2 regions of the Tannerella forsythia 92A2 genome follow, and region 1 is predicted to be linked to the other one. Evidence: riboswitches for the same ligand, from Rfam matches in the RefSeq annotation. Region 1 holds a riboswitch; the other holds the start of a gene.
The links. Region 1 has a riboswitch for cobalamin ahead of BFO_RS09655 (TonB-dependent receptor). Riboswitches for the same ligand answer to the same signal wherever they lie in the genome.
Positions count from the first base shown of each region.

Region 2: it holds a riboswitch for cobalamin, as region 1 does, so the genes downstream of both, BFO_RS06455 (4-hydroxyphenylacetate 3-hydroxylase family protein) here and BFO_RS09655 (TonB-dependent receptor) in region 1, are expected to answer to the same signal.

Region 1 covers NC_016610.1:2,375,833-2,383,637, reverse strand. The annotation lists gene BFO_RS09670 (HD family phosphohydrolase) at 1-95, opposite strand, end outside; gene BFO_RS09665 (metallophosphoesterase family protein) at 288-1,295, shown strand; gene BFO_RS09660 (FAD:protein FMN transferase) at 1,640-2,680, opposite strand; cobalamin riboswitch at 3,035-3,230, shown strand; gene BFO_RS09655 (TonB-dependent receptor) at 3,357-5,717, shown strand; gene BFO_RS09650 (hypothetical protein) at 5,735-7,009, shown strand; gene BFO_RS09645 (PepSY domain-containing protein) at 7,023-7,805, shown strand, end outside.
Region 2 covers NC_016610.1:1,584,332-1,592,136, forward strand. The annotation lists gene BFO_RS06430 (hypothetical protein) at 1-716, shown strand, start outside; gene BFO_RS06435 (hypothetical protein) at 735-1,100, shown strand; gene BFO_RS06440 (DUF4372 domain-containing protein) at 1,206-1,604, shown strand; gene BFO_RS06445 (IS4 family transposase) at 1,576-2,325, shown strand; cobalamin riboswitch at 3,189-3,398, shown strand; gene BFO_RS06455 (4-hydroxyphenylacetate 3-hydroxylase family protein) at 3,664-5,124, shown strand; gene BFO_RS06460 (NifU family protein) at 5,129-5,446, shown strand; gene BFO_RS06465 (acetyl-CoA hydrolase/transferase family protein) at 5,449-6,741, shown strand; gene BFO_RS06470 (4-hydroxybutyrate dehydrogenase) at 6,774-7,805, shown strand, end outside.

The DNA.
Region 1 (7,805 bases):
GGGAATTTCCCTTCACGCGGAAAAAAATAAGCGATAATCGCAGCCGTAACGGCGAAAAAAAGGAACGATTGTATAAATGCTTTCTTTGACTTCATACGTATCTTCTGCTCAAACGAATCATGAGTTTTCAGGGCGAAATGTACGCAAAAAATCAATCTCAGCAAAAAAAAGAAAGCGGCGGAAGATGTCGAGATTCTTTCTCTGCAATTTTTTCATATCTTTGTACGCCGATCTTTCTTATCGACATGAACAAATTTATTCATCTTAATTTAATAATAACATAGCGTATGAAAAACTGGAAAAAAACACTTTGGACAAGTTTGTTGTATGTGGGAGGAGGAATGCTTCTTTCCGCACAGCAACCGGCTTTAAAGTTCAATGCAGACAAAAAATTCAAGATCGTTCAATTTTCCGATGTGCATTATATCGAGGGCGATCCGCGCTCGGCCGGTTCATTGGAAAATATCGTTGAGACGCTTGATGCCGAGAATCCGGACTTCGTCATCATCACCGGCGACGTGATTTATGGCAAGCCGGCCGAAACTTGTATGCGGGCTGTGTTGAAGCCTGTCTCCGAACGAAAGATTCCTTTTGCCGTAACGTATGGCAATCATGATGACGAGTTTGACATGACCCGTGAAGAACTGTTTACGGTGATTCAAAGCATACCTTACAACTTGACAGCTACGACCGAAGGTATCCATGGCGTGACGAACTTTATCTTGCCGATTCTCTCGGCTACGACCGGAAAAACGGCCGAACTGCTGTATTGCTTCGACTCGAATGCCTATTCGAAACTCGAAGACGTGAAGGGATACGATTATATCAGAGCGGATCAAATTGCTTGGTATCGCGCACAAAGCGAGTCTTTTACACGTGCCAACGGAGGTATTCCCATCCCCTCGTTGGCTTTCTTCCATATCCCGTTTCCCGAGTTTAATCAGGCCTCTTCGGACGAGCATGCACACTTCTGCGGAACACGTATGGAAGCCGCTTCATCTCCGAAACTCAATTCGGGCATGTTTGTGGCGATGAAAGAGATGAAAGATATCGAAGGGGTGTTTGTCGGACATGATCATGACAATGATTACGCCGTTCAGTGGCATGGCATTCTGCTGGCTTTCGGACGCTATAGCGGTGGAAATACGGTTTACAACAACCTCAAACCGAATGGAGCCCGCATCATTGAACTGACGGAAGGGGTCAAAGGTTTTCGTACGTATATCCGTCTGCGGGGTGGAACTATTATTAACGACCTGAAATATCCCGAATATTTTACGGACCAGAAGAATTAGCACAAACACTCCAATATGCCACATGTCGGGATAACCGGCTATCCAACCGCCACGTTTCGTTTTTCCGTTTGGGAAGAGCGAAACGTGGCGTTTGTTGTTTTAGCTTTCTTTCTCCATCTTTTTTTCAGGCTCGGGTCCATCCCTCGCATTTTATACCCTAAAACCCATTCGTTTGATAAGAAAGACGGCTTCTTCGTCCAATAGCGGCCTGAAAACTTGTAGAACCACCTGTCTCGTGCTTATCTTTGCATCCACAGACATAATATTTCATAATAAAGTCTTTTTAGTGGTATATAAATGGTTTATGCGAGGAATCCGAGACGTGAGTCTGGGATTTTTTCTTTTTAAGGCTTTACCATAGCCGAATGCATGCCGCCGGAATATTGGATCCGGTTTTGTCCTGCCTCGTCCGAATAAATCACATAATATTCGATATCCCGAAGTGTTTCGGCCATGCGGAGAGCTGCTTCTACGCCCATCGCCATAAACGCCGTGGCATATGCATCTGCCGTCATGCAGTCAGGCGCAATGATCGATGCACTCAGGATCGTTTGCTCCGAAGGATAGCCGGTGCGGGGATCAATCGTATGGGCGTATTTCTTGCCTCCTTTGATATAAAAATTACGGTAATTGCCTGACGTAGCCATCCCTCTCTTACCGCAAAGCGCTACCACCTGGCCGATGTCATTTTTAATCCCTGTCGTATCGTCTTCAGGCTTACTGATACCGATACGCCAGCATTCTCCTTTGGGATTCAATCCTTTGGAGGTAACTTCGCCACCGATATCGACCATATAATTTTCTACTCCCTCACGTTCAAGCAGTGCAGCAATCACGTCGCAGGCATACCCTTTGGCAAGGGCGGAGAAATTAAGCTGGATACGCGGGTCTTCCTTGATCACACGCCGGCTTTCGAGACGTATTTTTCGGTAGCCGACAAACGTTAACAAGCTATCGATAACGGGTTGCGATACACTGTCTTTTTGTTCAAATCCAAAGCCCCACAGATTGATCAACGGAGCAGCTGTTGCATCGAAAGCTCCATCGGAGTGCACAGATACTTCCATGGCCTTGTTAAAAACGGTTATGAACCGATCGTCAATCTCCACCTCTTCGTTTCGATTTACTTTGGCCAATATCGAGTGGGGATTAAAAGGGTTCAGAGAGAGATTAAAGGCCTGAAACTCCGCGTCGATTTTTTCGGTCAACAACACGGACGATTCGTATTTAATCTGATAGAGCGTATGAAAAACCGTTCCGCTCTCTTCGTAATATTGAGGTGGAGAAGAGCGGCACGATATAACCGACAGGATGGTCAAAAAAAAGAGAGCAGATCGAAAAAAAACGCATTGTTTGTTTGTTTTCTCTGAAGGAAATTTCATCATCGGATTCATTGTATTTTCTGCATTAATTTTCGCGCAAAGATACGTTACAATTTTCATTTTCTTCAACAATAAAATTTCAAGGATTCTACAAGGCCATCCGCTGTAAACTTTACAAACTATAAAATTATTGAAAATCATCTGCTTGTAAAAATTTTAACGATTTTATATTATCGGATGATTTGTTTATTTTCAAACAATTACATAGGATTTGCTAAAAAAGCATCACGCCACAAAATACAGACAAGGTTTTACGCAATCAGGATTGATTGGAATAAAGTAATGTAGATTAACAATAACAGTGCCGTTTAAAGCCGTAAAAAAAGAATTTATAGCGGAAATATCGAAATAAATGCTTAATTTTGCAGCTGTTTTGGTGATACGTCGGTCATTCTGCCGTTCGCATAAAAGGGAATCCGGTCGGAGTCCGGAACAGTGCCCGCTACTGTGGAACCCGTGAAGAGGAAAAGCAAACTTACACCACTGTCGTCATTGACGGGAAGGTCGCTTTTCGGGGTGTAGTCAGGAAACCTGCCAAGCATAAAAGACGAACATGTTCTCGGGGGCAAGAACAGCGTGATTGGAATCGAATGATTTTTTAGTTTCGACCATAGGGTGAGAAGCCTGCAAGTAGCCATGCTGCTTTGCAGGTATGTTTAGGTTATTGTTTATCAGTTTTATGATGAAGTTGATCCTGTCGTTTGCATTATGTTTATGTCTGTTCGGTACGGAAGCGGTGGCGCAGAATAAGTATGTGTTGTCCGGAGCCGTCACCGATGCGACAGGACATCCCGTATCGATGGCAACCGTTGCGATTGAACATACATCGCTGGGGGCATTTACCGACGACAAGGGACATTATACCTTGGAGTTGTCGGCCGGGAAGCATATCGTTGCCGTATCTTCGGTCGGATATAAAACCGAGAGAAAGGAACTGAACATCCGAAAAAACACGAAGCAGGATTTTATGCTCGAAGAAAACACGGTTGTTTTAAAAGCTGTCGAGGTTTACGGCAAGACGCAGTCCCAACAGGTCAGAGAGGGAGCATATGCCGCCAATGCCCTTGATATGAGGCCGCTTACCAATACGATCCACAGTCTGAATACGATCGTCAACCGCACCATGGGCGTCAAAGTGCGTGAAGAAGGTGGGGTAGGTTCCGATTTCGAACTGTCGGTCAATGGCCTTTCGGGCAATTCCGTGCGTTACTTTATCGACGGAGTGCCGATGAGCGCGAAAGGGCGCGGCATATCGCTGGCCAACTTGCCGGTCAATATCATCGACCGGGTAGAGATCTACAAGGGAGTAGTGCCTTCGCATTTGGGAGGCGATGCCTTGGGAGGCGCCATTAACGTCATCACCCGAAAGGAACGGAAGAACTACCTTGACGTGTCGTACGGCATCGGGTCGTTTCATACACATAAAGCCGATATGTTCGGGCAGTATGTGATGCCGAAGAGCGGCATCGTGATCCGTCCCGTAGCCGGAATTAATTATTCAAAGAACGATTATCTGATGAAAGGCGTCGAGCTGTGGGACGAGGCCGAGCGACGGTTCCGACCGTTCGACCGCAAGCGTTTCCATGACGATTATTTCTCGGTACTGACACAGCTTGAAGCCGGTGTTACGCATCGCCGGTGGGCTGATGAATTTTTCCTTTCGGGATCGTTCTCGTCCGTACACAAGCAGCTGCAGACCGGTTCGATTCAAAGCATCGTGTACGGTAAGGCCGAGCGCGAATCCGAAGCATGGAACATCTCGGCGCGGTATATGAAGAATGATTTTCTGCTGCCCGGCCTCAAAGCCAACCTTTCCCTGTCGCATACGTGGGACCATGCGCTGACGACCGACACGGCATTCCGCAAATACAACTGGGACGGCGCTTACATCGAATCGTCGCGCAACGAGATTACGGGGCGCGACCGTACACGCCGGCATAACAAACGGCCGCTGACGACCGTGCGCACCGGGTTCGATTACCGCATTGACGCGCGTCACGGTCTTAACCTAAACTATTTGATGAACCGCACGGGCAATGAACGATACGACGAGATCGATACCGACTTTGATCCGTCGAACGATATCTTTACGAAGCATATTCTGGGGCTTTCGTATAATCAGCGTCTCGTGAACGATCGTTGGCAGAACTCGTTATTTGTGAAGAATTATACGAATTATTTGAATGTCACCCAGCAGGATTTGCCGTGGATTACCGGCTCGCGCGAGAAGCAGGGCGCTTCGACGAAAAACTATACCGGCTACGGACTGGCTATGCGCTATGGTTTCGGCGAAGGGCTGTCGCTCAAGGCTTCGTACGAACACAGCATGCGTCTGCCGCTGGCACGCGAGTTGCTCGGCAACGGTACGACCGTCTATGCCAACCTGCAGCTGAAGCCCGAAAGCAGCGACAATTACAACCTCGGACTGTTCGGTACGCTGAACCCCGCGCCCGGTCATCAGCTGTTTTACGAAGTGAACGGCTTTTTCCGCGATGTGAAAGACTATATCCGCGCCGTGATCTCCGAGGCCGAAGGGCTGAGCCAGTACGGCAATGTGGCCAGCGTAGCCATTAAAGGCATTGAGGGCGAAATAAGATATACGTACGACGATTGGTTGCAGGTGATTGCCAACGGCAGTTATGAAGACGCCCGCAGCATGACGCGCTATTACCCCGACGGCAAGGAGATGATTACATACAAAAACCGTGTGCCGAATCGGCCGTGGCTGTTCGGTAACGTGGAGGTGAACGTGAAGAAGCGCGATTTTCTGCTGAAAAAGAGTATTCTGCGTGCAGGTTATAACTTCGAGTATGTGCATTGGTTTTTCCTGACGTGGGAAGGATACGGCAGCCTTGCGAGCAAGTCGCGTATTCCTTCGCAATATCAGCACAACGTATCGCTTTCGCTATCGTTCGATAACGACAAATACAATGTGTCTGTTACCTGTAACAACCTGTTCGATCGTTTGGCTTACGATAATTTTAAGCTGCAGAAGCCCGGCCGGTCGTTCTTTTGCAAATTCAGAATATTTATTAACTAATTATATTAACAAGGACAATGAAAACTATTCGATTTTATGTATGGATGCTGCTGGCCGCATTGGCCGGCGTAGCTTTTACGGCGTGTGAGGATGACAAACCCGATCCGAAGATCATCGATCCGCTGTTTGATTCGCATTTCGATGTTTGGGTATCGATCGGCAAGAATGCCGGTATGGGGTCTGCCGGAACTTTATTGGTGCAAAACACGAAATCGCTCGACACAAAGGAGCAGATTCATTTTGTGAATACCGGAGCCGACGTAACGGCTAAACTGTATCAGGAAGCCATTATCAAAGGAGCTTATTACTATCAGGTGCCGAAAGGGGAAAACCGTTTTGGAAAGTACCGGATTACGGGAAAGGACGTGCAAACTATTGCAGAGTTTCCGTTTCAGAAGAATACGTTGAAAGGCCGCAAATATACGCATGCGTGGATCGATGACCATACGCTGGTGTTGATGGCTGCTAACGGAAAGGCCGATAAAGTGATCTGGATCAAGGTGAATACGGACCAGATGAAGATCATTGCCGAAGGCGAACTGAAGTTGCCGAAATTGCCGGGCAAAGCCGGTAAACCGGGTAAATTCAGCACATCGGGTATTGCCGGCTTCAGAAAGAGCGACGGGAAAATCCTGTATTCGTATCTGGATAATAACGATAAGGTACGTTTTTACATGGCTTTTATTAACCCGGCCGATATGTCGGTAGAGAAGACCGTGATGGAAGACCGTGCCGAGTTTATGGCCGGAACGGCTTATGGCGAACTTTTGCAGAGCAAGAGTTTCTTTACGCCCGAAGGCGACTACTACTTGGCCTGCAACAGCGTACTGAAAGGGGCAACGAGCAACACCCAACAATATGGAGCATTGTTACGTATTAAGAAAGGTGAGACCGACTTCGACAAGAGCTACAAAGGGTATAATTATCCGAAAGGCAAAATCGTAACGGTCGATTATCTGGGTAATGAAAAAGCGTTGCTCTACATTCAGGATCCGGAACATACGAAAGCGAAAGGCTGGGGAGAAGACTATAACTGCTACTACGCCGTCCTCGACTTGAAGACCGACAAAGTGGAAGAGATCAAGCACGATGGCAAAGTGCTGCCTTACAGCAGCGGTACGTTCTCGCAGCGTTCCATTGTGCTGGGCGACAAGGCGTATATCGGGGTGAATCCCGAAAATGAGCTGCCTTGTGTTTATATCTACGATATCAAAACGGGAGAGGTAACGAAAGGCCTGACAATTGCCAAAGGCTACCTGTTCGGTCGTATCGTGGCATTGAAAGATAAATAAAAACGGTATTGAAATGAAGAAGGTAAGGGCATTTTTCTTTTCCGTTCACCGGATATTCGGGACGATCGTCTGCGTATTCTTTTTTATGTGGTTCGTGTCGGGGCTGGTACTGATTTATCACCCGTTCCCGAATGTGACCGGGCAACAGTTGCGCGAACGGATGGAGTCGTTGCCTTCTTCATTGCCTGATGTGGAGGCCGTGCTGGCGCGTCTGCCGGAGCCGGTCTCAAACATTGAGGCTGTCGGTGTGCGTCAGTTTCAGGGGCAGACGCTCTTGACCATCGAGACGGCAGACAGCGCCTATGTGCGTTGCGCCGATACGTTGCAGACGGTCATGCCCGTTACGCGCGAGACGATCGATGCCGTAGTACGGAGGTGGGTCGATGCCGATCCTGTGCGTGTCGATACGTTGCATAAACGTGACATCTGGATCATGTATTCGCGCTACCTGAGCGAGATGCCGATCTGCAAATTTTATTACGACGATGCCGAAAAGCATGAGCTGTATATCGCTTCCCGCACGGGAGAAGTGTTGCAGTTCACCACCGCCCGTCAGCGGTTCTGGGCGTATATCGGAGCTATTCCGCATAAGTTCTACCTGCCTGTGCTTCGCCAACATACCGACGCATGGGTCTGGTCGCTCACCATCGGCGGGATTATTGCGCTGATTGCCGCCCTGTCGGGGTTGTATGCCGGCATATACATTTTATATAAGCGCTACAAGTCGCGCGGTAAATTCGGCAGTCCGTATAAGAAACACTGGTATAAGTGGCATCATATCAGCGGACTGATTTTC
Region 2 (7,805 bases), 790 kb from region 1:
TATCAGATCAGCGAGATTCACCATCTCCTAATAAAGACCCCTATATTAAAGAAGATGAAATCGTTAATATGAAACGTGAACTTTCCGAGGCGGAATTAGTAGATAAAATGTGGACAAAAGGTGCATATGAATTTCGATTTGAAATAGTAACATCGACAAATCAACATCCTTATATCGTATATATACCGTTGAGACCAGATGAAATATGGGACTTTCATATTGACTATGAGTATATACACCATACTTTCTTTAGACATTCTAAACATATATATAAAATAGATCCTAATAAATTTACTGCCAAAAGAGTGAATTTGACACCCAATAGAATATCATTTGGCAAATGGCACCTTGCAGAAGAATCGATTTACCGATATGTAACAATTTTAGAAGAAGATGAAAGTATAGAAAATACATATGAAAATGAATATGAGACCACTCGTGTACAAATGGACAAATTTAAAGGAGACGTAAAAGTAGGTTTAGGTCTTGGAAAAATTAATATAAATGGGGGTGTAGAGACTGAAAAAACAGAAACAAACAGTATCAGAGAGAAGAAGAAAGTAATTGTTAGAAGAAAAGAGGCGTCTGATCACTTAGGAAGTGTTCGCATCTATTTTTATGATCCTATTATTGAAAATGTTCTTTGGAAAGGGGTATTTCATGAGGTTTATACATACAATACAGGTATCGTTACATTTGGCATTTCTGTACGATAAGATAAATCATATTCAATTATGAAATCACAAAAATCACAACTTCTTTTTACTTTATTCACAGTTATGATATACAGTATGGTATTATGTAGTTGTGAGAAAGAAAACGGATATGCAAAAAAGGAGAAGAAAGAAAACCAAGTGACTATGAAAGTCTTTTGTAATACTTCCGGTGTACCTGTAAGAATATATGGGTACAAGTCTGGTGGTCTAATCATTAAAGATCAATGGGAAGGTGAATTTGTTACAAAAGACTGGGAAGTACAGTTAGTTGCTTACTGTAATGATAAAACAGCATTGGTAACATTAGAAATTTATGTAAATGGAAAGTTAAAAAGCAGAGGAGAGGGAAATAGCTATGTGGCTATTGGCGCCAAATTAAAATAACCTTTTTCATTACTGACCGACAAAAGTTTAGAATAAAAATAAGGGGCTCCACCGAAGCATTGCCCCCAAAGCTGTAAATTTGTATTGCAACGCAAATTCTCAACTATGGGCAAAGATAATACAAAGAAATTAGTTGGTCAGCCGATTTTCAAACAAATCGTAAAAATACTTCCGCGTGAGCAGTTTGACATCTTGGTACGACAATGCGGCAGCGACCGTTATTATAAGGCATTCTTTTCGTGGGATCAACTTATCGTGATGTTGTTCGGGATATTTTCCCGCTGCGATTCTATGGGCGAAGTCTGCGACGGTATGCGGGCGCTGGAAGGCAAGCTGAATTACCTGAACATGGATTGTGCACCGGCGAAGAGTACGGCGGGTGACGCCTTGCGCGAGAGGAGAGCTTTTCAGGTTGTATTACTTTGCTTTGATAGCCTATTTCTGTCCGCTTTTGTCGGTCAGCCGGAAAAAGGACGTGGGTTTCGAGGAGTTTTACGCCTTTGACTCCACTACGGTGACCTTGTTTTCGGACATCATGAAAGGTGTGGGGCGCAACCCCAAGGACGACGGGAAGAAGAAAGGCGGGCTGAAAGTCCACATGCTGACCGACGTACACGCCGACACGGCCGTTTTCGCCACCATCAGCGAGGCGAAAATGCACGACAAGAAGTTTCTGTCCCACCTGAATCCGTCGAAAGGCAGCATGCCGGTCTTCGACAAGGCGTACAATTTCTATTGTCTGTTTTCCGACCGGACAAAAGAGGGGGTCAACTTTGTCTGCCGGTTGAAAGACAATGCCAAATCTCAATTACAGGAAGTCTTGTTCGAGAAGGAACTCAAAAAAGAAGAATCCGGTGTTTACAAAATAGAACATATCCACCTGGATTATAAACGGGGAAAGAAAAAAGAGACTCTTTGTCTGCGTTTGGTTTATTACAAGGACGAAAAAGGCAGGAAATACAAGTTTATCACCAACAACTGGGAGATAGCGCCCGAAGAAGTCGCTTTGATTTACAAATACAGGTGGACTATAGAGCTGACATTCAAAAAACTGAAACAAAACTTTCAACTGCACTTCTTCTACTCGGAAACGGAAAACGGGATAAAGACGCAGGTCTGGTGCACGCTGATTGCCCATTTGCTGTTAAACGTGGTGCGAGTCTTGTCCGGGGAGCAAAAAGGCGTTTTCAACCATCGCGGCATTGGTGCGGATACACTTGATTAGTCACTTGGATTTAATTTGGGTGGTGACAGAAGGACGTAAAGCCTACTCCAAACGTACTAAAAGTAAAAATAAAAACCCTTCGAATGTTCAATTATCTTTATTTTAGAAGGAGGCAGCTTTTGAAAAACAGAAAAAGAAATGATAAATGCATGTATATTAACTAATTACAGATAAAAGCCGATGGATTTTGATTTTAGTCGGTTAATAGTGAATCTTTTTCTCTTAAAGACTAAGTAATGTTATACATTCCTTCATTCTTTCTTTTATGGAAAGGATGGCGGAATTTTCTATACAAACTAAAAATGGAATCATTGAGTAAATGAGCTATAGCGAAGAAAATAATCTTTTTTGCTTTCTCTTTTTTCTGGCCACTTAAATATAAAAAACTCTTCTTTTTATCTGATAAATCGATGTGGGAGCCAGTTTACAGTATTGACAACAAGTTCACAAGTCGATATGGAGATGAAAAACATGACTTGGCAGACGTATGAGGAGGCGTGGCACAAGGTGATAACGACATAGAATTCGAATAATTTCCTTGTGTCGGTCAGCAATCATGTACGGCTTAGATTTTCGCAAAAAGACCGTATGTAGCGCCCTCCGACGGAGGCAAAAAGCCGGCAGAGCCGCATATTACCAGACACGGCGGATGAACTGCAAAGAACAGTCCGGAGCAACGATAGCACCGGCCGACACTATCCTCAACGAGCAACTTCCGTTCCGTTACGCTCGCTTACAATAACTTGTTTATTAGCATATCTTCATCCTCTTTCAGACAGAAAACAAATATGGAATCTGTCTAAAAGAGCGTATCGGATGTCATTTTTTTTCATTTATTCTTGTTCGATCGGAAAATACTGATTTCCTTTGTCCCCGTCACAGGTGATTCATCATGCGTTCATGGATGATGGATTGAAAAGGGAATCCGGTGCGAGTCCGGAACTGTACCCTCAGCTGTAATTTCAGTAGAATGGTTTTGCATTCTTTTTGATCACTGTATGCCACATCAAGGCTACGGGAAGATCGCAAAACCTTGAAAAAGTCAGAAGACCTGCCTGGGCGACTTTTTTTCATTCTTGGGGAACAGGGAATGGAAAAGACTGCAACATATTTGAATAGATATAATTGTTGAATCTATTGCGAGAAGACAGGTTCGTGGTGTGTACACGAGGTCTTCGGATGGGTGTGTAACGCAACAGACCTTGTTCTGTGTCGACGTAAGGAAGAGTCGCGTCGTTCCGGAATCGGTGTAGAGGCGAAGTATATCCTTTTTGTTCTTCTTCGCAATGGAAGAATCGGGCAAACCGGACATTTTTTAACTTATAAAAAGAAATATACATGAAGACAAGAGAAGAGTACGTGGAAAGCCTCAGGAAGCTGAACCTGAAGGTGTATTTTATGGGTGAACGGATTCATAATCCAGTCGATCATCCGGTAATCAGGCCGTCGCTCAACTCCATCGCCATGACGTATGAATTGGCCGAAATGGAGGAGTACAAGGATATCATGACGGCGACATCGAACCTGACCGGTAAAACGGTCAACCGGTTCTGCCATCTGCATCAAAGCCCCGAAGACTTGAAGAAGAAAGTGAAAATGCAACGCCTGCTCGGACAGAAGACTGCAAGTTGTTTCCAGCGATGCGTCGGAATGGATGCCTTCAATGCCATCTATTCAACGACCTACGAAATGGATCAAGCCCTTGGCACAGAATACCACAAACGCTTTGTGGAATACATGAAATATGTACAGGATAACGACCTCGTAGTCGATGGGGCAATGACCGACCCGAAAGGCGACCGAGGACTCTCGCCATCGCAACAGGAAGACCCCGATCTATATGTTCATATCAACGAAGTAAGACCTGACGGCATCGTGGTGACAGGTGCCAAGGCCCACCAGACGGGAGCCGTAAACTCGCATGAGCACCTGATTATGCCGACGATCGCCATGAAAGAAGCCGACGCCGACTATGCCGTATCGTTTGCCATCGAGAGCGATGCCGAAGGAATCACGATGATCTACGGACGTCAGTCGTGCGACACGCGCAAGATGGAAGAAGGCGCCGATATTGACCTCGGCAATCCGATGTTCGGAGGGCACGAAGCGCTCGTCGTGTTCGACCATGTATTTATCCCCAACGAGCGAGTATTTATGTGTAAAGAATATCAGTTTGCCGGCATGATGGTCGAGCGTTTCGCCGGGTATCACCGCCAGTCATACGGAGGATGCAAGGTCGGTGTGGGCGACGTCCTGATTGGCGCGGCCGCTCTGGCTGCCGATTATAACGGCGTACCCAAAGCATCGCATATCAAAGATAAACTCATTGAGATGATTCACCTGAACGAGACGTTGTATGCCTGTGGAATCGCCTGCTCGTCGGAAGGGGTGAAGATGCCGGCCGGAAATTATATGATCGACCTGCTGCTGGCCAATGTCTGCAAACAGAATGTGACCCGTTTCCCGTATGAAATCACCCGTTTGGCCGAAGATATTGCCGGTGGACTGATGGTCACCATGCCGTCGGAACGGGACTTGCACTCGGAAGAAACGGGCGATATCGTCCGTAAATATCTGGCCGGAGCAAAAGGTAAAGACACCACCAACCGGATGCGTATCCTGCGTCTGATTGAGAATTTAACATTGGGGACGGCTGCCGTCGGCTACCGTACGGAGTCACTGCACGGAGCCGGATCGCCGCAAGCACAACGCATCATGATCGCACGTCAGGGCGATCTGGAGGCCAAGAAGAAAATGGCGCGCACCATCGCCCGCATCGACGAATCGTTAGACCAATAAGAACGTGAAGGAAACGGAACGATTCATCGAGAAAGAGGCCGTCACTGCCGTGCTGCGCGAAAAGGTCAGCCCTCTCCTGCGCAGTCACGGTGGAGACTTGACACTGACGGGAATCTCCCGGTCGGTCGTCAGAGTGTCTTTCACCGGAGCATGCCGATATTGTCCTTCGGCCTGCGAAACGCTCGAGCACGTCGTGCAGAAAATCCTTCGCGAAGCGCTGAGCGACGAAACGATCCGCGTGGAAACCGACTATGGCGTCAGTCAGGCACTGCTCGATGAAGCAAAACGGATCCTTCGAAAAACCCATGAATCGAATTTATAACAATGGAATGGAAAACAACCTATCGTAACAAAATTGTCTCGGCTGACGAAGCCGTCAGACAGATTCGCAACAATGAGCTGGTATCATTGGGTCATGCCGCCGGAGTGCCGCAGATGTGTGTCGATGCCTTGGTACGAAACTCTACGTATTTCAAAAACGTCGGCATTTATCACATGTTAGTTCTGGGCGAAGCAAAATATACGGAACCAGGGATGGAAGAGGCTTTCCGCCATGTCGCGAGTTTTATTGGGGCGAATACGCGTTCGGCGATCAAAGAGAAGCGGGTCGATTTTCTTCCGGCTTTCCTTTCCGAAGTGCCCCGCATGATTCGTGAGCGACTCATCCCCGTCGATGTCGCCATCGTACAGCTCTCCCCCCCTGACGAGGACGGGAATTGCAGCTTCGGCATATCGTCGGATTATTCGAAGCCATCAACCGAACATGCGCGGTTAGTGATCGGCGAGATCAACGAGCAGATGCCGTACATCGGAGGAGATAACCTGATTCATCTGTCGAAGCTCGACTGTATCGTGGAAGCCGACTATCCGCTTTACACGATTGCGCCTCCTCGTATCACCGAGGTAGAGGAGGCCATCGGGAGAAACTGTGCTACTCTGATCGAGGACGGAGCAACCCTTCAGTTGGGTATCGGCGCGATTCCGGATGCCGTGCTTCTTTTCCTGAAAGACAAGAAAAATCTGGGGATCCATTCGGAGATGTTCTCGGACGGAGTGCTGGAGTTAGTCAAAAACGGTGTAATCAACGGAAAGGCAAAAACGTTACATCCGAATAAAATGGTGGCAACGTTCCTGATGGGGACGCAGGCGTTGTATGACTTTGTGAATCATAACCCCGACGTGGAGATGTATCCGTCGGATTATGTGAATGACCCTCGGGTAATTGCGCAAAACGATCGGATGATCAGCATCAACAGTTGTCTTTCGGTCGATCTTGCCGGTCAGGTTTCGTCGGAGAGCATTGGCTTGCAGCAAATCAGCGGGACGGGCGGTCAGGTAGATTATGTACGTGGCAGCATGTGGTCGAGAGGCGGAAAAAGCATCATGGCCATGCCTTCGACGGCAAAAAACGGTACGACTTCGCGGATCGTAGCCACACTGACCGAAGGCACCACGGTCACAACCTCGCGCAACGATGTGGATTACGTGGTGACCGAATACGGAGTCGCCCGTCTGAGAGGCAAATCGCTCCGCGAACGCGCCAAGGCATTGATCAAGATTGCTCATCCCGATTTCAGAGAAGAATTGGAAGCATTTTATCAACAGCGTTTTCATTAAGTCCGATACGTATCATTCAAAATATTACGAATATGCAACTATTCAAATTAAAAACAACGATTCACCGGTTCGAATCATTCGGTGATTTTGCGAAAACATTTGCTCTCGGCGAGAATGACCTTGTTATTACCAACGAGTTTCTGTATGAGCCTTACATGAAATCGTGCGCCCTTCCCTGCCGCTTTATCATGCAGGAGAAGTACGGCTTGGGAGAACCGTCGGACGAAATGATGAACAGCATGCTGAATGATGTGGCGAACCTGCGCTATACACGTGTCATTGCCATTGGCGGAGGAACGGTGATCGACATCTCGAAGCTTTTCGTACTGCAAGGACTCAAGAATGTATCGGAGGCGTTCGACCGTAAGATACCGCTTATCAAAGAGAAACAGTTGGTCATCGTTCCGACTACTTGCGGAACAGGCAGCGAAGTAACGAATCTCTCCATCGCCGAAATCAAAAGCCGTCATACGAAAATGGGACTGGCCGACGATACAATTCTGGCCGACGACGCCGTCATCATTCCGGAGTTACTGCGAGGACTGCCGTTCAAATTTTATGCGTGCAGCGCTATTGATGCGTTGATACATGCGATTGAATCCTATGTCTCTCCCAAAGCGAACCTGTACACGCGGATTTTCAGCGAGGCCGCCTGGAACATCATTCTCGATGTGTTCAAAGAGATTGCTGCCAAAGGGCAGGACTGCCGTTTCGAGAAAATGGGCGAGATGATCATGGCCAGCAACTTCGCGGGAATCGCTTTCGGGAATGCCGGGGTAGGCGCCGTACATGCGCTCTCGTATCCGCTCGGAGGCACGTATCATGTACCACACGGCGAAGCAAACTATCAGTTTTTCACCGAGGTCTTCAAGATGTATCAGGCCAAGAACCCGGAAGGAAGCATTGCAGAGCTGAACAAAAAAATCGGGGAACGACTGAACTGTAGCCCTGAAGAGGTGTTCCCCGAGTTAGATAAGTTGCTGGGTTGTCTGATCGAGAAACGGTCGCTCCGGGAATATGGCATGAAACCCGAAGAAGTAAAAGGCTTCGCCGAGTCTGTTGTG